One region of the Streptomyces sp. NPDC016677 genome, then DNA from elsewhere that is predicted to be linked to it. Evidence: riboswitches for the same ligand, from Rfam matches in the RefSeq annotation. Region 1 holds a riboswitch; each other region holds the start of a gene.

The links. Region 1 has a riboswitch for cyclic di-AMP ahead of ACZ3IG_RS31945 (C40 family peptidase). Riboswitches for the same ligand answer to the same signal wherever they lie in the genome.
Region 2: linked by a shared signal. The riboswitch ahead of ACZ3IG_RS27715 (transglycosylase SLT domain-containing protein) and the one ahead of ACZ3IG_RS31945 (C40 family peptidase) in region 1 are both predicted to bind cyclic di-AMP.
Region 3: linked by a shared signal. The riboswitch ahead of ACZ3IG_RS13905 (M23 family metallopeptidase) and the one ahead of ACZ3IG_RS31945 (C40 family peptidase) in region 1 are both predicted to bind cyclic di-AMP.

What each region holds. Positions count from the first base shown of each region.
Region 1 covers NZ_JBVHEO010000018.1:101,964-109,234, forward strand. The annotation lists gene ACZ3IG_RS31925 (8-amino-7-oxononanoate synthase) at 1-863, shown strand, start outside; gene ACZ3IG_RS31930 (DUF397 domain-containing protein) at 906-1,136, opposite strand; gene ACZ3IG_RS31935 (helix-turn-helix domain-containing protein) at 1,146-2,006, opposite strand; gene ACZ3IG_RS31940 (ATP-binding protein) at 2,220-2,684, shown strand; gene ACZ3IG_RS31945 (C40 family peptidase) at 2,979-3,452, opposite strand; cyclic di-AMP (ydaO/yuaA leader) riboswitch at 3,456-3,588, opposite strand; gene ACZ3IG_RS31950 (urease subunit gamma) at 4,320-4,622, shown strand; gene ACZ3IG_RS31955 (urease subunit beta) at 4,637-4,948, shown strand; gene ACZ3IG_RS31960 (urease subunit alpha) at 4,941-6,662, shown strand; gene ACZ3IG_RS31965 (urease accessory protein UreF) at 6,662-7,271, shown strand, end outside.
Region 2 covers NZ_JBVHEO010000013.1:94,428-101,698, forward strand. The annotation lists gene ACZ3IG_RS27710 (polyprenyl synthetase family protein) at 1-302, opposite strand, end outside; cyclic di-AMP (ydaO/yuaA leader) riboswitch at 1,108-1,295, shown strand; gene ACZ3IG_RS27715 (transglycosylase SLT domain-containing protein) at 1,300-1,818, shown strand; gene ACZ3IG_RS27720 (HAD family hydrolase) at 1,812-2,630, opposite strand; gene ACZ3IG_RS27725 (GNAT family N-acetyltransferase) at 2,861-3,925, shown strand; gene ACZ3IG_RS27730 (glycosyltransferase family 2 protein) at 4,057-5,442, shown strand; gene ACZ3IG_RS27735 (polysaccharide deacetylase family protein) at 5,562-6,317, shown strand; gene ACZ3IG_RS27740 (glycoside hydrolase family 26 protein) at 6,336-7,271, opposite strand, start outside.
Region 3 covers NZ_JBVHEO010000004.1:109,849-117,119, reverse strand. The annotation lists gene ACZ3IG_RS13920 (bifunctional acetate--CoA ligase family protein/GNAT family N-acetyltransferase) at 1-1,509, opposite strand, end outside; gene ACZ3IG_RS13915 (HPr family phosphocarrier protein) at 1,641-1,922, shown strand; gene ACZ3IG_RS13910 (GntR family transcriptional regulator) at 2,104-2,799, opposite strand; gene ACZ3IG_RS13905 (M23 family metallopeptidase) at 2,984-3,748, opposite strand; cyclic di-AMP (ydaO/yuaA leader) riboswitch at 3,761-3,925, opposite strand; gene ACZ3IG_RS13900 (M16 family metallopeptidase) at 4,140-5,528, opposite strand; gene ACZ3IG_RS13895 (M16 family metallopeptidase) at 5,525-6,880, opposite strand.

The DNA of each region.
Region 1 (7,271 bases):
CGGCCAACCTGGCCGCCGTCACCGCGCTGGCGCCGCACGGCTCGCTGCTGGTCTCCGACGCGGGCAACCACGCCTCGCTGATCGACGGCTGCCGGCTGGCCCGCGGCACCACCCAGGTCGTGCCGCACGCCGCGCCGGACGCGGTGCGCAAGGCGCTGCGGACGCACGACGGGCCCGCGGTCGTCGTCTGCGACACGGTGTTCTCGGTCGACGGCGACGCCGCCCCGCTGACCGCGCTGGCCGCGGTCTGCCGGGAGCGCGGCGCCGGGCTGCTCCTCGACGACGCCCACGGCCTCGGCGTACTCGGCGACGGCGGCCGGGGCGCCCCGCACGCCGCCGGACTCGCGGGCGCCGAGGACGTCGTCGCGACGGTCACGCTGTCGAAGTCGCTGGGCAGCCAGGGCGGGGCGGTCCTCGGCCCGGCGCGGGTGATCGGCCAGATGGTCGACACGGCCCGGACGTTCCTCTTCGACACGGGACTGGCGCCCGCGGCGGCGGGGGCCGCGCTGGCGGCGCTGCGGCTGCTGCGCCGCGAACCGGAACGGGCCGCGCGGGCTCGCGCGGTGGCGATGGACCTGCACGCGCGCCTGACGGCCACGGCCGGGACGGCTCCGGCCAGGACGGCCGCGGGCGGTCTGGAGGCGGTGCGCCCCGACGCCGCCGTGGTCTCGGTGCGCGCGCCGTCCTCGGTACAGGCCGTACGGTGGGCGGCGGACTGCCGTACGGCCGGCCTGGCCGTGGGGTGCTTCCGTCCTCCTTCCGTGCCCGACGGCATCTCACGGCTCAGGCTGACCGCCCGGGCGGACCTCACCGAGGGTCAGATCGAACGTGCTGTGCGGACGATCCACGAAACGCGGCCATGAGTCGGCGTGACACGGCCGTGCGTCGTCGGCTGCCGCACGGGGTTACTCCTGGCGGAGCCCAGCGGTGAAGTCCGTCCAACTCCCGGGGGAGATGAGCAGAGCCGGTCCGGCGGGGTCCTTGGAGTCGCGCACGGCGAGGAGTCCGGCCCAGGGGCCGGCCGACGGACGGGCCGTCTCCACGCAGTTGTTGGCTCCGGTGCTGTAGCTGCTGCGCAGCCACCGGACACCGTGCAGTCGGGTACTGGAAGGGACGTGCCGCGGAGGTGTTGACATGGTGCCTCCTTACGCGCCGGCCGCTGTCGCGGCGATGAGATCCAATGAGTCGTCGGGCGAAAGGGCGTGAACCTGCAGGGCGTTGAAAGCCTCGGTGTAGGCCTCCAGGTCTTCTTTCCGTTCCAGATAGAGGCTACTCGTCAAGTGGTCGAGAACTACCACGTCTAGATCAGAAGTGCTCGAAAATGAGAAGATAACGAAAGGCCCCGTGACGCCGATGTGGGCCCCGGCGGCGAACGGCAGCACCTGGAGCCGGACATGGGGCAGCCGCGCCGCGTCGACCAGCCGTTCCAGCTGGCGGGCCATCACGCCCGGCTCGCCGACCGTCCGGCGCAGCACCGCCTCGTCCAGTACGGCGCTGAGGTGCAGGGGGGTGGCGGAGCGCAGTACGTCCTGCCGGGTCAGCCGCACCTCGACCAGCGCGTCGATCCGCTCCTCCGGCAGTCCGTCCATCGCGGCGCGGGTCACCGCACGGGCGTACTCCGGTGTCTGGAGCAGGCCGGGGACCACGGTGGTCTCCAGGGTGCGCATCGTGCTCGCCTGGGACTCCAGGCTGATGAAGTCGCGGTAGGCCGGCGGCAGCACGCCCCGGTAGGGGTGCCACCAGTGCTGCCGGCCGCCGTTGTCCTCGGACCCCGCCAGGGCGAGGATGACCTCGCGCAACTGGGCGTCGGCCACGCCGTAGACGTCCAGAAGTAACCGCACGTCGCCCGGTTTCGCGCCGCTCGTGCCGGTCTCGATCCGGCTCACCTTGGACTGGTGCCATCCCGCCAGCCGGGCCGCCTCGCCACTGGTGATCCCCGCCTCCGTGCGCAGCGTGCGCAGTTCGGCGCCCAGTTTCCGGCGGCGCACCACGGGACCGTGCCGCATGGGCCAACTCCTTTACTCCTTATGAGCCGCGCAAAAAGGGTCTGCAGTCGCAGAGTTCACCGCTTCGAGCGACAGATATATGCATATCTTGGGGGATCGCCACCCTTCACCGGCGTGGTGATGGCACTCTGGCGACCAAGCACAGTCCGGGACCGTACTCGAACCATCCGCTCCGTGTGGGGCTGCGGTCCCGTCGGAAGGGACGACGTCGCCATGGCAGACCACCTGGAAGCATCCGTCACTCTGCCGAGCGATCCCGCCTCGGTGTCCGCCGCCCGGACCTACGTCGTCGGCACGCTCGCGGAGTGGGGACTGTCCGCCGGCACGGAAGTGTCCGACACCATCCGGCTCATCGTCTCGGAGCTGGCGACCAACGTCGTGCAACACACCCTGGGACAGTCGCCCACCTTCACGGTGGACCTGGCGCTCGACCGTGACGAGCACCTGCGCATCGGTGTCACCGACAGTCACCCGCGCTTCCCCAAGCGTCTGCCCGCGGCCGTCCAGCAGGACAACGGCCGCGGCATGGTCATCATCCGCTGCCTCGCCGCGGAATGCGGCGGGCGTCTGCGGGTCCGCCCCACCCGGGAGGGCGGCAAGACCGTCTCCGTCGAACTTCCCTGGACGCCCCCGGCCGAGCCGCTCCCGACGACGGTGCGGCGCGATCGGCGACGGTGACGGGGGTGGGGGCGCCGGACCACCCGCCGGGTCCGCGCCACACCTGAGGGCTCCCGTACGCCCGCGTACGGCTTCGTACGCCTCGCACGCACCCGTACGCCCCGTGTGCACCCGTACGCGTCCTTACGGCACCCATACTGGCCCGTATCGGACCCGTGAGGTCCCTGCGGCGTCCGTGGGGCCCGTATGCCCGGTACGGCGCCATACGGGACCCGTACGCCCGGTACGGCCCCTACGCCCCAGAGGGAGCGCGCCCCGCCCCGGCAGGGTGGGCGGCGCGCCCCCTCGGGCGGATCACTTCACCCGGCCGTACCAGACGCTCTTCGTCCAGATCTTCTGCAGCCGCACCACGTCACCCGTCTTCGGGGCGTGCCAGATCTTGCCCTTCCCGGCGTAGATGCCCACGTGGTAGACGCTGCGGCCGGAGTGGAAGAACACCAGGTCGCCGGCCTTGCGGCTGGAGGCGGAGACATGGCGGGTCCGGTTGTACTGCTGGGCCGCCGTGCGGGGCAGTTTCTTGCCGGCCTTCTTGAACGAGTACAGCGTCAGCCCTGAGCAGTCGAAGCGGGACGGTCCGGTGGCCCCGTACCGGTACGGGGCGCCCTTCTTGGAGGCCGCGATCTTCAGCGCCTTGGTCGCATGGGTCGCCGCGGCGGCCTCGGAGGCGATGCCGGGGACCACGATCGAGCCGCCCACGGCGGCGATGGTGAGGGCCGAGGCCGTACCGGCCCGGACCATGAGCGACGGGACACGATTGAGCGCAGTCATGCGCAACCCTTCGTCAGCCGCCTGTGAAGGATGACCTGTCGGATTCGGGCTGGCGAAGTTGCCCGGCCGCACGAGTGCGGCTTCACCCCAAGGGCTGCTCGGTTCCGGTCATGGCGTGACCGGGCCGGCGACCCGTCGTGCTCGGGTCCTCCACTCCTGCCGATCCACTCCTGTCGACCGGTCATCCGGGCGGCGGCAGGACTCGGCGTCCGCCCGGATCGCCCCGCCGCTGCGGCGGGGTCTTGTCGTCAGTCAGGGATCTTGACGCACCGAAGTGGGAAAATCCCAACGGAACGTGGAGTTTGTGTTGTTACTCACCACTCATCCGTTCGGGTGGACGGTGTCCCGTTCGGGCCACCCCCGCCGGGGCCGACGACCTTCCCACCAGCGGCGGAATGCCCATTTCGCCGACGAACCGGGCGCGTTGCGCAAGCCGGACGGTCCCCGAAAGGGACGTGAACCTCCACCGATGGGGGGTACGCCGTTCGGCCTGTTCCGGCTCCGATCGGCCCCGCGCGATACGAACCCGGAGCGGGCGCCGGAAACCGGCCTCGGCGCCCACGCGTCCGCTCGGGCCGCCCCCGCGTCCGCGTGAGCCCGTCCGCGCGCGCCGTCCGCGCGCCGTCCCTGCGTCCGCCCCCCGTCCGTCCCTCCCCGTCCGTTCACGCGCCCGTCCCCCCCGTCCGTTCACGCGCGGGCAAAGGGACGCCCAAGAAGTAGCCCCGGGCAACGAAAAGTGATCTTGGGCGGGTTAACGTGAGCGAAACCCGGTGCAACTAGCCTGCCGCTCCGGCCACCTGGGACGTCGCCCCGTGGCCGAGGCGACCGGACCCGGCACGGTCCGGAGCGAGGACTGTGAGGTGGGACGTGCGACTGACCCCGCATGAGCAAGAGCGGCTGCTGATCCACGTGGCGGCCGACGTCGCCGAGAAGCGCCGGGCGCGCGGCCTGAAGCTGAACCATCCCGAGGCCGTCGCCCTCATCACGTCGCACATCCTGGAGGGCGCGCGGGACGGCCGCAGCGTCGCCGAGCTGATGTCCTCGGGTCGCAAGCTGCTCACCCGGGACGACGTCATGGACGGCATCCCGGAGATGCTCCACGACGTGCAGGTCGAGGCGACCTTCCCGGACGGCACCAAGCTCGTCACCGTCCACGACCCGATCGTCTGAGGGGGAGCCGCGCCGTGATACCCGGAGAGATCCTGTTCGCCGACAGTCCGATCGTCTACAACGAGGGCCGCGAAACGACGCGGCTGACCGTCCTCAACGCCGCCGACCGTCCCGTCCAGGTCGGCTCGCACTACCACTTCGCCGAGGCCAACCCGGGACTGGAGTTCGACCGCGCCGCGGCCCGCGGCAAGCGGCTCGACATCGCCGCCGGCACGGCCGTACGCTTCGAGCCCGGCATCCCCGTCGAGGTCGAGCTCGTCCCCGTGGCCGGCGCCCGGATCGTGCCCGGACTGCGCGGGGAGACCGGGGGTGCCCTCGATGCCTGAGATCTCCCGCCCCGCCTACGCCGACCTGTTCGGCCCCACCACCGGCGACCGGATCCGCCTCGCCGACACGGACCTGCTGGTCGAGATCGAGGAGGACCGCTGCGGCGGCCCCGGACGCGCCGGCGAGGAGGCCGTGTTCGGCGGCGGCAAGGTGATCCGCGAGTCGATGGGCCAGTCCCGCGCCACCCGTGCCGACGGCACCCCCGACACCGTCGTCACGGGGGCCGTGATCATCGACCACTGGGGAATCGTCAAGGCCGACGTCGGCATCCGCGACGGCCGGATCACCGGCATCGGCAAGGCCGGCAACCCGGACACCATGGACGGTGTCCACCCCGGCCTCGTCATCGGCCCCGAGACCGAGATCGTCGCGGGCAACGGGCGGATCCTCACCGCCGGGGCCGTCGACGCCCATGTGCACTTCATCTGCCCGCAGGTGGCCGACGAGGCGCTGGCGTCCGGCGTCACCACCCTGGTCGGCGGCGGCACCGGACCGGCCGAGGGGTCGAAGGCCACCACCGTCACGCCCGGCCCCTGGCACCTGGCCCGGATGTTCGCGGCGATGGAGGCGTACCCCCTCAACATCGGCCTGCTGGGCAAGGGCAACACCGTCTCCCACGAGGCGATGCTCTCCCAGATCCGGGGCGGTGCCGCCGGTCTGAAGATCCATGAGGACTGGGGCGCGACCCCGGCCGCCATCGACGCCGCCCTCACCGTCGCCGACGCGACCGGCGTCCAGGTCGCCATCCACACCGACACCCTCAACGAGGCCGGTTTCGTGGGCGACACCCTCGCCGCGATCGGCGGACGCGGCATCCACGCGTACCACACCGAGGGCGCGGGCGGCGGCCACGCGCCCGACATCATGACGGTGGTCTCCGAGCCGCACGTACTGCCCAGTTCCACCAACCCGACCCGGCCCTACACCGTCAACACCGCCGAGGAACACCTCGACATGCTGATGGTCTGCCACCACCTCAACCCGGCCGTCCCCGAGGACCTCGCCTTCGCCGAGTCCCGCATCCGGCCGTCCACCATCGGTGCCGAGGACGTCCTGCACGACCTGGGTGCCATCTCGATCATCTCCTCCGACTCCCAGGCGATGGGCCGGGTCGGCGAGGTGATCCTGCGCACCTGGCAGACCGCCCACGTCATGAAGCGCCGGCGTGGCGCGCTGCCGGGCGACGGCCGCGCGGACAACCACCGCGTCCGTCGCTATGTCGCCAAGTACACGATCAACCCGGCGCTCGCCCAGGGAATGGCCCGTGAGATCGGCTCCGTCGAGACCGGCAAGCTCGCCGACCTGGTGCTGTGGGAACCGGAGTTCTTCGGCGTCAAGCCCCTGCTGGTGATCAAGGGCGGCCAGATCGCGTACGCGCAGATGGGCGACGCCAACGCCTCCATCCCGACCCCGCAGCCGGTCCTGCCCCGGCCGATGTACGGGGCGATCGGACGGGCCCCGGCCGGCAACTCGGTCAACTTCGTGGCCGGCCCGGCGATCGACGACGGGCTGCCCGAACGCCTCGGCCTGGGCAAGGGCTTCACGGCGATCGACTCCACCCGCGCGGTCACCAAGGCCGACATGCGGGAGAACGACGCGCGGCCCGATGTACGGATCGACCCCGACAGCTTCGCCGTGCACATCGACGGCGAGCTGGTCGAGGCGGAGCCGGCCGCGGAACTGCCCATGACCCAGCGTTACTTCCTCTTCTGATGTCCAGGGCCGCGCTTCTGGTCCTGGCCGACGGCCGCTTCCCCGCCGGAGGACACGCGCACTCCGGGGGCGCGGAGGCGGCCGTACGCGCCGGACGGATCACCGGGGCCGAGGACCTCGAAGCCTTCTGCCGGGGCCGGCTGCATACGACGGGACTGGTGTCGGCCGCGCTCGCCGCGGCGGCGGCCCTCGGCGTGGACCCGGTGGCCCTCGACGCCGCCGCGGACGCCCGGACGCCGTCACCCGCGCTGCGCACCGCCGCCCGGAAGCTGGGCCGGCAGCTGATGCGGGCGGCCCGCGCCACCTGGCCGTCCGCCGAACTCGCCCACCTCGCCGGGGCCTTCCCCAAGGGCGCGCACCAGCCGGTGGTGCTCGGGCTGACGGCGCGCGCGGCGGGGCTCGGCCCGGACAACGCGGCGTACTGCGCGGCGTACGAGAGCGTGAGCGGGCCGGCGACGGCCGTGGTGCGGCTGCTGAGCCTGGACCCGTTCGACGCCACCGGGGTGCTGGCGCGGCTGGCGCCGGAGCTGGACCGGGTGGCCGACCGGGCCGTCGAGACGGCCCGCGAGGCCGTCGGCGCGGGGACGGAGGCGTTGCCCGCGGCCTCCG
Region 2 (7,271 bases), on a different contig from region 1:
GCGGCCTCGTCCATCACGTCGTCGTGGTACAGCGTGGCGAGGTGGGTCAGCTCCACGACCACCGCCGAGGGCACCACACCCGGGGCGTAGGGGTCGCCGAACTGCGCCGCGAGCATCACCAGCAGCGGCCGGAACCGCTTGCCGCCCGCCCGCACCAGATGCTGGGCGGCCTCCGTGATGAAGGGCACCTCGCTCTTGGTTGCCTCCAGCAGTCCTTCCTCGACTGCCGCCATTCCGGCCTGGACATCGGCTTCCAGAGCCTGGTCCCGCACGCTCAGCCCGAACGGCCCGACGACGGTCACGAGGGGTCTCCTGTCTGCTGGTGTCTACTCGCGGTTACACGGCTGGTCGATAGGTCGCTGCCATCACTCAAGTCAGCGTATCCGGTCACGTTTCGATCACCGATAGCGCCCACCGTTACAGGCCGGTCGGTATCAGATCATGAACTGTATGTTTTTGATCAGGTGATATGAGCGGACATGGATCGACTTCGCGGGGCGGCCGGGGCACGCCGACGCCGCGATTCCCTCTGGACCCCTCCTGGACCCCTCGGAGACTCCCCGGCCCCGCCGGTCCCGCCACCGGTCCACCAAGGCTGCGTCGAGGGCCCAGCGAAGGCCCACCGGGAATCCATCGAAGATCCCACCACTCCTCCCAACGTCGCGCGACCCGGGAACGTCACCCATTCGACCTACAGACCCCGTTACAGACCCCCGTTCCAGACCCCCGCCCCAGCCCTCGTTCCAGACCCCCGCCCCAGCCCTCGTTCCCGCTGCCGGGCGAGTCAGGCGGGCGCTCCCGCCACGACGACGGTCACCCCTGGCCAGTAAAAACCAAGTTGACCTCATTGCCCGATTTGCCCCGCTCGTCGACGCCAGTGACTTGACTCACGCCGCCGCCCGACCGCACACCGCCGCCCACGCACCCCCCATCCCCTTGCCCCGTACGCCAGTTGACCCTTGCCACTCGCAAAGGATCAAGTACCCCAAATGCCTCAGACCAAGGTCAACAGGCACGTTAGGTGATTCCGGCACTTGTTCCGGACATGTGCTGTCGCATACGTTCCCGGCCTGTCGAGCGGACGCCGAATCCTGCCACCGCCCGACGCACACGCATCCGACTCATTCACGGCAGGAGCGGGGGACCCAGGTAAGTCGCCGCGCCGGTCACCGGACGTCACCCGACGTCCCGGAGGACCGGAGCGGCTCGGGGTGAAGCCGGGCCCGACAGGGCACGGCCGGGCACCTCCCCGCCCGAACCCGACAGCTCACCTCGCAGGCGTATGGAGAGGACCGCACCATGCCCGCAAAGGCTCTCCGGCACGCCGCCGGCGCCAACCGTCTCGTCCGCAAGCTCGCCCTCGCCGGTGCCGGCGCCGCCGTACTGGCGCTGCCGATCGCCGGCGCCGCCAGCGCGTCCGCCGCCCCGGCCGCCGTCCCCGCCGCCGACTCGACCACGGCGACCACCACGGCCGCCCTGACCGCGGCCAACGGCTACAGCAACAACCTCGACGGCTGGATCCGCCAGTCGCTCGACATCATGGCCGAGAAGGGCATCCCGGGCTCGTACGACGGCATCTACCGCAACATCATGCGGGAGTCGTCCGGCAACCAGTTCGCGATCAACAACTGGGACATCAACGCCATCAACGGCACCCCGTCCAAGGGCCTGCTCCAGGTGATCAAGCCGACCTTCGACGCGTACCACGTCGAAGGCACCTCCTGGGACATGTACGACCCGGTCGCCAACATCACCGCCGCCTGCAACTACGCGGCCGACCGGTACGGCTCCATGGACAACGTCTACAGCGCCTACTGAGCCCGGCCTCGGGCGAAGAGTCGTTCGAGGACGACGGCCACGCCGTCGTCCTCGTTCGACAGGGTGACCTCGTCGGCGACCGCCCGCAGTTCCGGGTGGGCGCCGGCCATGGCGACGCCGTGGGCCGCCCACCGGAACATGGGGATGTCGTTGGGCATGTCCCCGAAGGCGACCGTGCGCTCCGGGCTCAGCCCCAGGCGCTCCGCCGCCAGCTCCAGACCGGTCGCCTTGGTGACACCGCACGGCTGGAGTTCGACCGTCCCCGGCCCCGACATGGTGACCGTCGCCAGCGACCCGACCACCGCGCGGGCCGTCGCCGCCAGCTCGTCGTCGGACAGGTCAGGGTGGCGCAGCAGCACCTTGCTGATGGGCGCCGCCCACAGGTCGTCCCGCCGGCCGACCCGCACCGCGGGCAGTGTGGGGTGCGGCATCAGGTACCCGGGCTCGATCAGCGTGAGCCCGTCCACCCCGTCCTGGTCGACGGCGGCGTACACCTCGCCGACCTCGGCCTCGATCTTGCCGAGCGCGGTCTCGGCCAGTTCCCGGTCCAGGGTGACCGACCACAGCATCCGGTCCGCGCCGGCGTCGTACACCTGCGCGCCCTGTCCGCACACCGCGAGCCCCCCGCAGCCGAGGTCGCCGAGGAGCGCGCGCACTCTGGGCGCCGGGCGTCCCGTCACCACCAGGTGGTGCGCGCCGGCCCCGGTCACCCGCGCGAGCGCGGCGAGCGACCGCTCGGAGACGGTGTCGTCGCCGCGCAGCAGCGTTCCGTCCAGATCGGTGGCGACGAGATCGTATGCGGTGGGGTTCATGATCAGAGAATACGGACGTCGCGCGCCCTCGACTCACCGTCGTCAAGCGCACGTTCCCGACGCGGATGTCCGAAACCTGACGCATCACCGGCTAAAGGCGGTTGAAGCGCTGTGCACCGGTTGGCAACAACATGCTCCGCTCTCTACCGCTCCGAGGGGCCCCAGGGGTACTTTCCTTCTGTCCAGGGGGACTTGATCGGGGGGTCGAGTTGAGCAGCGGACACATTCGTGTGCTGAGGCCGGAGGAACTGGGCGAGGGGGAACGGGAGCACTGGCGGGAGCTGCGCGCCAAGTCGCACGCCCCTCGCAACCCTTTCATGGAACCGGAGTTCACCGAGGCCGTGGGCCGGGTACGCCCGGCGGCGCGGGTGGCGGTGCTGTACGAGGGCGGCGAGAGCGCCGGTTTCCTGCCGTACGAGCGCGGACCGCTGGGGCAGGGGCGCGCCATCGGCCTCGGGGTGTCGGACTGCCAAGGGGCGGTATTGCGCCAGGGCCCGCTGCCCGATACCCGCCACCTTCTGCGCGCCTGCTCGCTGTCCAGCTTCGCCTTCGACAACCTGGAAGCGGAACAGGGGCTGTTCACGCCGTACGCCGCCGAGGAGTACGCCTCGCACGTCATCGACGTCGCCGACGGCTACGGGGCGTACGAGAACGTACTGCGCGCCCAGTCGCCGAAGTTCCTCAAGACCACCCTGGCCAAGGAGCGCCGGCTCGGCCGCCAGGTCGGGGACGTGCGGTTCGTGTTCGACGAGCGCGACCCCGCCGCGCTGCGCACGCTGATGGCCTGGAAGTCGGCGCAGTACCGCAGGACCGGGCGCCGCGACCGGTTCGCGCAGCGCTGGATCACCGAACTCGTCGGCCGGCTCGCCGCCACCCGCACCCCGGAGTGCGCCGGCACGCTGTCCGTCCTCTACGCCGGCGGACAGCCGGTCGCCGCCCACTTCGGGCTGCGCTCGTCGACCGTCCTGGCCTGCTGGTTCCCGGCGTACGACGTGGCGGTGGCGAAGTACTCGCCGGGGCTGGTGCTGCATCTGCGGATGGCCGAGGCCGCCGCCGCCGAGGGGATCGGTCTGCTGGACATGGGACGGGGCGCGGCGGAGTACAAGGACTCGCTGAAGACGGGCGAACTGCCCGTGTACGAGGGCGCGGTGACGCGCTGGGGGGCGGGCGCGGCGCTGTACTGGCTCGGCCGCGAGCCGGCGCGCCGGGCCCACGGGTTCGTGCGCGACCGGCCGCGGCTCGCCTCGCTCGCGGCGCGGACGCTGAAGGGTGTGGCGCGGCTGCGTCGCACGTGAGGACGATCGGAAGCGATCCAGGGGGGATGCGCATGTTCGGAGCAGCGCGTGCGAGACAGGGCCGCGTACGGCGAGACTTGGCGCGGCGGGAGACGGAACGGGAGATACGGGAGTTCCTGAGCATCGGACCGGTGCAGGTGGCCGAGCTGGAACTCGGGGACCACGGGGAGGGGGCCTCGCTCAGACCGGGGCCGGGCAGTCCGCCCGTGGCCGCGGGTGAGGTGTTCGTCCTGGTCCGGCGGGCGGGGCGGCCGGTGGGCACGCTGGTCGGACGGGTGCCGGAGGGGGCCGACGCGGTGTCCGTGCTGGCGGGGCTCGCCCAGGACCTGGTGAAAGGGCCGGTGCCGGGGGAGGCGCCGGTGGCGGCGAAGGGGTCCGGACCCGTGCCGCCGTCCGCGAGTGTCGTGGTCGCCACCCGGGAACGGGCGGGCCAACTGGCCCGCGCCCTCGACTCGCTGCTCGCCCAGGACCACCCGGACTTCGAGATCGTCGTCGTGGACAACGCGCCGCTGACCGACGAGACCCGCGTCCTGGTCGAGCGGAAGTACGGCGACCGGGTGCGCTACGTGTGCGAACCGGTGCCCGGCCTCGCGACCGCGCACAACCGGGGGCTCGACGTCGTACGCGGCGAGGTGACCGCCTTCACCGACGACGACGTGGTCGCCGACCCGCGCTGGCTGGCCGAACTGACCGCGCCCTTCGCCGCCGACCCGGGTCTCGGCTGCGCCACCGGCCTGATCCTGCCCGCGCGGCTGCGCACCCCCGCCCAGGTGCTCCTGGAGAGCCACGGCGGCTTCGCCAAGGGCTTCACCCCACGGACGTACGACCCCGCCGACCCGCCCGCCGACGAACCGCTGTTCCCGTTCACCGCCGGACGGTTCGGCTCCGGGGCCGGCATGGCCTTCCGTACGGCGGTGCTGCGCGAGGTCGGCGGCTTCGACCCGGCCACCGGCGCGGGCACGCACGCCCGGGGCGGCGACGACCTCTACGGCTTCGTCCGCGTCCTCGCCCACGGGTACCGGCTGCGCTATGTCCCGGCTGCCCTGGTCTGGCACCACCACCGGGAGACCTGGCGGGACCTGGAGACCCAGGCGTTCGGTTACGGGGCGGGGCTGACCGCGTATCTCACGGCCGTCCTCGTCAACCGCCCGGGGCTGCTGCCGGCGTTCCTCGCCCGGCTGCCGGGCGGGCTGGCCCACGCGCGGGCCCTGACGGCCGTACGGAACGGGGAGGGCAGTGACGGGGAGGGCAGCGGCGGGGTAGGCAGTGACGGGGAAGGCCTTGACGGGAAGGGCAGTGGCGGGCAGGGCAGTGAGGGGAAAGCGGGCGCCCGGGTTCCGGGCGGGCACGACGCCCGTACCCACCCCTGGCCGCGGCGCCTGTCGCGCCTCCAGCGCCGGGGCATGCTGTACGGCCCCCTCGGCTATCTGCGGGCCCGGCGCGCCCTGCGCACGGTCGGACTGGAGTCGCCCGGGGCCGCGGTGGGCCGGGGCGTGAGGACAATGGGGAGGCGCTGATCATGACAGGAGAGCCCGCGAGAACCACTGGGGAGAGCACAGCGAGGACGGGGGAAGCGGCGGGTGACGGGGGTGCCGGGGCGGGTGCGCACATCCCCGTCTTCCTCTATCACGCCGTGATGGACGACCCGCCCGCCTGGATAGCGGAGTTCACGGTCACCCCGCGCCAGTTCGCCGCGCACCTGGACGCGATCGCCGACAGCGGCCGTACGCCCCTGACGATCAGCGCGCTCGCCGACCACCTCGCCGGGCGGGCCCCGCTGCCGCCCCGCCCGGTGCTGCTGACCTTCGACGACGGCTTCGCCGACCTGCCGGGGCCGACCGCCGAGACGCTGGCCGGGCGCGGCCTGGCCGCCACCGCCTACCTCACCACCGGTGCCATCGCGCCCGGCGGACGCAGTCTGCTGCCGCCCGCCCCGATGATGACCCTGGACCAGGCGGCCGGCCTGGAGGACCACGGCATGGAGATCGGCAGCCACACCGTCACCCACGCCCAGCTGGACACCCTGTCCACCGGGGCGCTGGCGGTCGAACTCCGCTCCTCCAAGGCCGTACTGGAGGACGCCCTCGGCCACCCGGTCCGCCACCTCGCCTACCCGCACGGCTACAACAGCGCCAAGGTACGGTCCCTGTCGGCCCGCGCCGGCTACGAGACGGCGACGGCGGTGCGGCACGCGCTCAGCTCCGACCGCGACGAGCGCTACCGCATCGCCCGGCTCATCGTCCGGCGCACCCACACCGTCGCCGACGTCCAGGGCTGGCTGGCCGGGCGGGGCGCGCGGATCGCGCCCTACCGCGACAGCCCCAGGACGGTCGCCTGGCGGTGGTACCGGCGGGGCCGCGCGCTGGTGCGGGGCCCCGAGTTCGCCGGGTGACGGCCCACGGAGGACCGTTCACTCCAGCGGCTGGTTGAGGTACGGGTCGGCGGCCACCTCGCGCAGACTGCGCCAGGACGCGTCACCGGCCACCGAGAGGTCGCAGTGCGGTCCCGGGTCCCGGTAGTTCCACTGGAGCGCGGCCTTGACGCCGTCCAGGCCCTTGAGGACCCGGGGCACCTGCGCGTACCACTGGGCCTGCCGGTCCGGCCGGTCCGGGTCGGACGCGCTGCCGAACTCCGACAGCATCAGCGGTTTGTCGTCGGATATGTGCGCCCGGATCCAGTCGTGCGTGGCGTTCTGCGTCTGGGCGAAGCTCAGCCACTCCGTCTTGTGGCAGAGGTAGTAGTTGTACTGGTTGTAGCCGATCCAGTCGACGTACTCGTCGCCGGGATACAGCCGCTCGAACAGGTCGGCGTGGTTCAGGTAGCCGGTGATCACCCACGTCCACACCACGTTGTCCACGCCGAGGTCGCGGAACCGGTCGTGGATGTGCCGGTAGGCGCGGACGTACTCCTCCGGGCTGCCGCTGGCCGGGGTGCGGGTGTCCATCTCCAGGTCGAAGGAGAGGAACACCTTCTTGCCGGTGCGCTCCCCGTACTCCTTGATCCGGGCCGCCTGGACGTCGATGACGGAGTCGTCCAGCTCGCCGCCGGCTATCTGCCGCCACGTCGGCTGCTGCTGCTCGGTGCCGCCCCACCACTTGCTCTCCCAGGACAGCAGCAGCATCCGGTCCTCGCCGACGCGCTGCTCCTGCTCGGTCAGCAGCCGGCCCTCCAGTCTGGTGTCCGTGACGGCGGACATGTCATGGTACGTGTACACGATGTCGAGCTTGCGGCCGGCCTTCTCCTCGTAGGCGCGCACCTTCTCGGCGAGGTCCGCCTTGTCGTGCGGCACGAAGGCGCCGAACCAGGCGCCGCAGGGCGGTTCGAGCAGTTCGGTCGGGCGGCACCT
Region 3 (7,271 bases), on a different contig from region 1:
CAGCAGCAGCCCCGCGTCGACCAGCTCGGTGATCGTGTCGACGCGGATCACGCCGGCCTGCCGCAGCAGGGCCGAGACGGTCGCGTGCGGCAGCCGGGTGGCGCGTACCGGGTGCCCCTGCGGGGCCGTGCCGCCGTGCCGGGCGCCCTGCACGACGACCAGCGGCTTGACCGCCGCCGTGCGGCGCGCGAGGCGGGTGAACTTGCGCGGGTTGCCGATGGACTCCAGGTACATCAGGACGACGTCGGTGTCCGAGTCGTCGTACCAGTACTGCATGACGTCGTTGCCGGAGACGTCGGCCCGGTTGCCGGAGGAGACGAAGGTCGAGACGCCGGTCACGCCGGTGACCCCGCCGCCGCGCCGGTGCAGCCGGGAGAGCAGGGCGATGCCGATGGCGCCCGACTGGGCGAACAGCCCGATCCGGCCGGGGCGCGGCATCTCGGGGGCGAGGGAGGCGTTGAGCCGCACCCCGGGTGAGGTGTTGACGATGCCGAAGGCGTTGGGGCCGACGATCCGCATGCCGTACGCGCGCGCGTGCCGCACCAGGGCGCGCTGGCGCTCACGGCCCTCGGGGCCGCTCTCGGCGTACCCGGCGGAGACGACGACCAGTCCCCGCACGCCGTGCCGGCCGCATTCGGTGACGACCTCCCGGACCTGCTCGGCGGGGACAGCGACGACCGCGAGGTCCACGGGCCCGTCGATCTCCCCGACCGAGCGGTGGGCCGCCACTCCGTCCAGCTCCGTCCGCTCCTTCTCGAAGGCCCGGTTCACGGCGTACAGCCGGCCGGTGAAACCGGCGTCCCTGATGTTGCCGAGGATGCCCCGGCCCACACCGCCGGGGGCGCGGCCGGCGCCGATGACCGCGACGGAGCCGGGGGTGAGCAGCCGCCGTACGGAACGGCCCTCGGCGCGCTGTTCGCGCGCGTACTGCACGGCGAGCGAGCGGTCGGTGGGTTCGAGGCCGAACTCCAGGCGGACGACGCCGTCCTCGAAGCTGCGCTTCTGGGTGTACCCGGCGTCCGTGAACACCTTGATCATCTTGGTGTTGGCGGGGAGCACCTCGGCGGCGAAGCGGCGGATGCCGCGCTCGCGCGCGACCGCGGCGATGTGCTCCAGGAGCGCGGAGGCCACGCCGCGTCCCTGGTGGGCGTCCTGGACGAGGAAGGCGACCTCCGCCTCGTCGGCCGGGCCGTGTGCGGGCGTGCCGTCGGCGCCGATCCGGTCGTAGCGGACGGTGGCGATGAACTCGCCGCCCACCAGGGCCGCGAGCCCCACGCGGTCCACGAAGTCGTGGTGCGTGAAGCGGTGGACGTCCTTGGCGGACAGCCGGGGGTAGGGCGCGAAGAAGCGGTAGTACTTAGACTCGTCCGAGACCTGCTCGTAGAAGCTGACCAGCCGCTCGGCGTCGTCGGCGGTGATGGGGCGCACGCGCGCGGTACCGCCGTCGCGCAGCACCACGTCCGCCTCCCAGTGGGCGGGGTAGTCGTGCCGGTCCGACGCGGTCTGCATGAGGCCCAGCGTACGGCCCGGGTACGACAACGGCCCGGGGCCGTGGGGGGGGGCCGAGCGGGAACGGGCCGGTGGGACACCGTATGGAAGACTGGTCTAGACAAGCCTGCACAACTGAAGGGCAGCAACACATGGCTGAGCGCCGCGTCAACGTCGGCTGGGCCGAGGGTCTCCACGCCCGCCCCGCCTCCATCTTCGTCCGGGCCGCCACGGCCAGCGGCGTCCCGGTGACGATCGCCAAGGCCGACGGCAACCCCGTCAACGCCGCCTCCATGCTGGCCGTCCTGGGTCTGGGCGCCCAGGGCGGCGAGGAGATCGTCCTCGCCTCGGACGCCGAGGGCGCGGACGTCGCGCTGGACCGTCTGGCGAAGCTGGTCGCCGAGGGGCTCGAGGAGCTTCCGGAGACCGTCTGAGCCGTCGCGCGCGCCAAGGCGAGCCGTGCCGACCCTTCGGGGCCGGCACGGCTTTCGCTTTTCCGGCACCGGGCGTCGGTAATCGGCCGCGCCCTCTCGGGAAAAGCACGCGGGGACGACAATAAAACGGCAGCAGAAAAAGACCCCGCCGAATAACCCCTCTTTGTATACGGCGCCCGTGTTAATGCCGCAGGCTCGGCATGTTTACGGCACGTTGCGAGTTCCTCACACGCTCCGCGCGATCGGCGCCCGAGGCGAAGCGCAGGCGGTGCGCGGCCGTCGACCGCTCGGTGTGCAGCGCGGTCAGCGACCGGGCGCGTTCGCCGTCGCCCCGGGCCACCGCGTCGACGATCGCGCCGTGCTCCGCCCAGGTGTCGACCGGGCTGGCGGGCGCCTCCACGACGTACATCCAGGCGATCCGGTGCCGCAGCTGGGTCAGCGTCGAGGTCATCGCCGCGCTGCCGGCGGCCTGGGCGAGCGTCTCGTGGAACCAGCCGCCCAGCGAGCGCAGGTCGTCGCTGTTGCCCCGCCTGGCCCGCTCCTGGCCCAGCCGCACCAGGCCGCGCAGCACCTTCAGGTGGGCCTCGGTGCGCCGCTGGGCGGCCCGGGCCGCGCCGAGCGGCTCCAGGAGCAGCCGCATCTCCAGCAGGTCGGCGGCCTCCTGTTCGGTGGGTTCGGCCACGCACGCGCCCGCGTGCCGCCGCGTCACCACGAACCCCTCGGCCTCCAGGGTCCGCAGGGCCTCGCGCACGGGGACGCGGGAGACGCCGTAGCGGCGGGCGAGGAGTTCCTCGGTGAGCCGGCTGCCGCGCTCGTAGACACCGGCGACGATGTCGTCCCGGATCGCCGTGCACACCGAGTGCGCCGGAATACGCATGACCGACCTCCGCCTTAATCCCCGTGAAACGTCGACGATTGACGCGTGTTCAGTGACTCTATTGCAATGCGCCGCACTTTCCGAAGGGGAGCCGGTTTCCCCGGCTGTTTTTGGTCTGTTTTTGGTCAGCTTCAACGCCGAAAGCCCCGGCTCGGGGAGCCGGGGCTTTCGATGTCGCGGGGGGTCAGACGGTGACGCCGTGGGAGCGGAGGTAGGCCACGGGGTCGATGTCCGACCCGTACTCCGCGCTGGTGCGTGCCTCGAAGTGCAGGTGCGGTCCGGTGACGTTGCCGGTCGCCCCGGAGAGGGCGATCTGCTGACCGGGGGTGACCGTCTGGCCCACGGAGACGCCGATGGACGACAGGTGGCCGTACTGGGTGTACGTCCCGTCGTGCATCTTGATCACGACCTGGTAGCCGTACGCTCCGCCCCAGCCGGCCTCGACGACCGTGCCGGCGCCGACCGCGTGGACGGTGGTGCCGGAGGCGGCGTGGAAGTCGATGCCGGTGTGCGAGCCGGAAGACCAGAGGCTGCTGCCGGCCTGGTACGCGGTGGACACGTACGAGCCGCCGATGGGGGCCACGTAGGTGTTCAGGCGCTTGCGCTCGGCCTCGCGGGCGGCGCGCTCCTTGTCCTCGCGGGCCTGCTCGGCGGCCTCGGCGGCCCGTTCGCGGGCGGCCTGCTCGGCCTTCTCCCGGGCGGCGGCGTCCTCGGCGGCCTGCCGCTGGGCGGCGGCCTGGGCGTCGACCTCTTCGGCCACGGCGTCGCCGAGGGTGATGACGGGGGTGAGTCCGGTGTCCTCGGGGGACGGCTCGGCCGCGAGCGCGGGGGCCGCGAGGGTGCCGAGGACGCCGGTGGTGGTGAGGGTCGCGACGCCCGCCGCGCGGACGGTGGTGCGGTGTACCCGGCCGGGACGGCGGTGCTTCCCGGTGGCGCGTGTGAACGCCATGTAGAGGCTGGTCCTTTCCTTCCCTCTCGCCTACCGGGTTAGCTGACGGGTTCGGAGCAGGAAGGTCTCCTACGGACCCCCTCGCGGTACGCGCGGGCGTCCGATTCACCCCAGGGACTGCGGTGGGTCCCCGGCTCCCCTGGCTCGCGCCGTACGGGGACTCGGCGATGACTGTCCGGTGCCGCGGGTGCGGCGCACTGCCTGACGAACAGCCTCGGAGACGCTAAGCGGGCGCCCGTTCAAGACTCAAACGCAACAGGGTTTTTGTTGCTCATCCCACAGGGCAGACAGGCAACCTTCGCCCCAATGCGTCGAATTCAGGCAAAGGGCGACCCCGGTGACAGACCGGTCACCGGGGCCCTCACGCGCGCGTGGCGCGCCCCTCCGCCGTCTACTCGGCCGGTACGACGGTGACTTCGCCGATGCCCAGGGCCTCGACGGGCTCCTTGATCTGCGCCGCGTCACCCACCAGGACGGTCACCAGACGGTCCACCGGGAAGGCGTTGACGACCGCCGCGGTGGCCTCGACCGTGCCGGTCGCGGCGAGCCGCTGGTACAGCGTCGCCTGGTAGTCGTCGGGCAGGTACTGCTCGACCTGGTCGGCCAGTGTGCTCGCGACGGCCGCCGCGGTCTCGTACTTCAGCGGCGCCACGCCCACCAGGTTCTGCACGGCGACGTCGCGTTCGGCGTCGGTGAGCCCGCCCTCGGCGAGCGTGCGCAGCACCTTCCACAGGTCGTCGAGGGCCGGACCGGTGTTCGGCGTGTCGACGGAGCCGCTGATGGCGAGCATCGCGGCACCCGTGCCGTCGGGCGCGGACCGCAGGACCTGGCCGAAGGCCCGGACGCCGTAGGTGTAGCCCTTCTCCTCGCGCAGGACGCGGTCCAGGCGGGAGGTGAGGGTGCCGCCCAGGCAGTACGTGCCGAGCACCTGGGCGGGCCAGGCGCTGTCGTGCCGGTCGGGGCCGGTACGGCCGATCAGCAGCTGCGTCTGGACGGAACCGGGGCGGTCCACGATGACGACGCGGCCGGTGTCGTCGGCGGTCACCGGGGGCACGGGCCGCGGTTCGGCGGCCGAGCCCGTCCACGAGCCGAGGGTGTCGTCGAGCAGCGCGCCGAGGTCGACGCCGGTGAAGTCGCCGACGACCACGGCGGTGGCCGTGGCGGGACGGACGTGCTTCTCGTAGAAGGCGCGTACGGCCGCGGAGTCGATGCCGGCGACCGTCTCCTCGGTGCCCTGGCGCGGGCGGGACATCCGGGAGTCCGCCGGGAACAGCTCCTTGGAGAGCTCCTTGGCGGCCCGGCGCGAGGGGTTGGCCAGCTCGTGCGGGATCTCGTCGAGGCGGTTGCGCACCAGGCGTTCGACCTCGCTGTCGGCGAACGCGGGTGCCCGCAGGGCGTCGGCGACCAGGCCGAGCGCCTTGGCGAGGCGGGAGGCGGGCACTTCGAGGCTGAGGCGGACGCCGGGGTGGTCGGCGTGCGCGTCCAGGGTGGCGCCGCAGCGCTCCAGTTCGGCGGCGAACTCCTCGGCGGAGTGCTTGTCGGTGCCCTCGGAGAAGGCGCGGGCCATGATGGTGGCGACACCGTCGAGACCGGCCGGCTCGGCGTCCAGGGGCGCCCGCAGGAACAGCTCGACGGCGACGACCTGCTGGCCGGGGCGGTCGCAGCGCAGGACGGTGAGTCCGTTGCCGAGCGTGCCGCGCTCGGGGGCGGGGAAGGCCCAGGGCTTGGGCTCGCCCGCCTGCGGCCGGGGGTGGAAGTCCATGGTGGCGAGCTCGGTCACTTGGCCGCCTCCTCGTTCTCGTCGGTGGCGTCGTCGGCGTCGGCTGCGGGGGCGGTGGGCTCGTAGACGAGCACCGCGCGGTTGTCGGGGCGCAGGCGGGCCTTGGCGACCTCCTGGACCTCCTCGGCGGTGACCTCCAGGACGCGCTGTACGGCGGTCAGGGCGAGCTGCGGGTCGCCGAACAGGACGGCGTAGCGGCACAGTTCGTCGGCACGGCCGGCGACCGTGCCGAGCCGGTCCAGCCACTCGCGCTCCAGCTGGGCCTGGGCCCGCTCCATCTCCTCGGCGGTGGGTCCCTCCTCGGCGAACCGGGCCAGCTCCTCGTCGATGGCGGCCTCGATGACCGGCACCTCGACGTCACCGGAGGTCTTCACGTCCAGCCAGCCGAGCGAGGGGGCGCCGGCCAGGCGCAGCAGGCCGAAGCCGGCCGCGACGGCCGTACGGTCGCGGCGCACCAGGCGGTTGTAGAGGCGGGAGGACTCGCCGCCGCCGAGGACGGTGAGGGCCAGGTCGGCGGCGTCGCACGCGCGCGTGCCGTCGTGCGGCAGGCGGTAGGCGGCCATCAGGGCGCGGGCCGGGACCTCCTCCTCGACGACCTCGCGCAGCTGCCCGCCCATGACCTCGGGCAGCGCGCCGTCCCGGGGGGCGGGCTTGCCGTCGTGGGAGGCGATGGAACCGAAGTACTTCTCGATCCAGACGAGCGTCTGCTCGGGGTCGATGTCGCCGACCACGGACAGCACCGCGTTGTTGGGCGCGTAGTAGGTGCGGAAGAACGCGCGGGCGTCCTCCAGGGTGGCCGCGTCCAGGTCGGCCATGGAGCCGATCGGCGTGTGGTGGTAGGGGTGGCCCTCCGGGTAGGCGAGGGCGGTCAGCTTCTCGAACGCGGTGCCGTAGGGCACGTTGTCGTAGCGCTGGCGGCGCTCGTTCTTGACGACGTCCCGCTGGTTCTCCATCGACTCGTCGTCGAGGGCGGCGAGCAGGGAGCCCATGCGGTCGGCCTCCAGCCAGAGGGCGAGCTCCAGCTGGTGGGCGGGCATGGTCTCGAAGTAGTTGGTGCGCTCGAAGCTGGTGGTGCCGTTGAGGGAGCCGCCGGCGCCCTGCACCAGTTCGAAGTGGCCGTTGCCCTCCACCTGTGCGGAGCCCTGGAACATCAGGTGCTCGAAGAGGTGAGCCAGACCGGTACGGCCCTTGACCTCGTGGCGCGAGCCGACGTCGTACCAGAGGCACACCGCCGCGACCGGGGTCAGGTGGTCCTCGGAGAGCACCACGCGCAGGCCGTTGGCCAAGCGGTACTCGGTCGCTGTCAGCCCGCCGGAGCCTGCCTCGGCTGTGGCCGTGTGACCCATGGGCATGTACGTCCCTTCGCTCGCGGAAACCTTGGACGGAATCCTCGGTCCCGGCCGTATCAGCGGTCGGAACTGCGGAATTCCTGTCGGTCCTGCCACTGTATGCAAGCGCGCGGGCCACTGGAGAAGTTCCCGCCTCCGGTACGCCGAGAGCGAGCAGCCCGGGGAGTGGCGGGCGGGAGCCGCGGGCAGGCACGGGGGCGGCCGCGGGGCGGGGGCCGCGGCGGTCGGGGCTGCGGTTGCGGGCAGGGACGGGCGGCGGGCGCGGGCGGGCGAGCGCCCCGGCGCGCACCACGGCGGACAGCGGCCGGGCGCCCGTCGTGACGCGCACCGGGGATCGGGAGGCTGGTCCCGGACCGCTCCCCGCAGGCGCACCGCCGACGGTGGGCACGGGCAC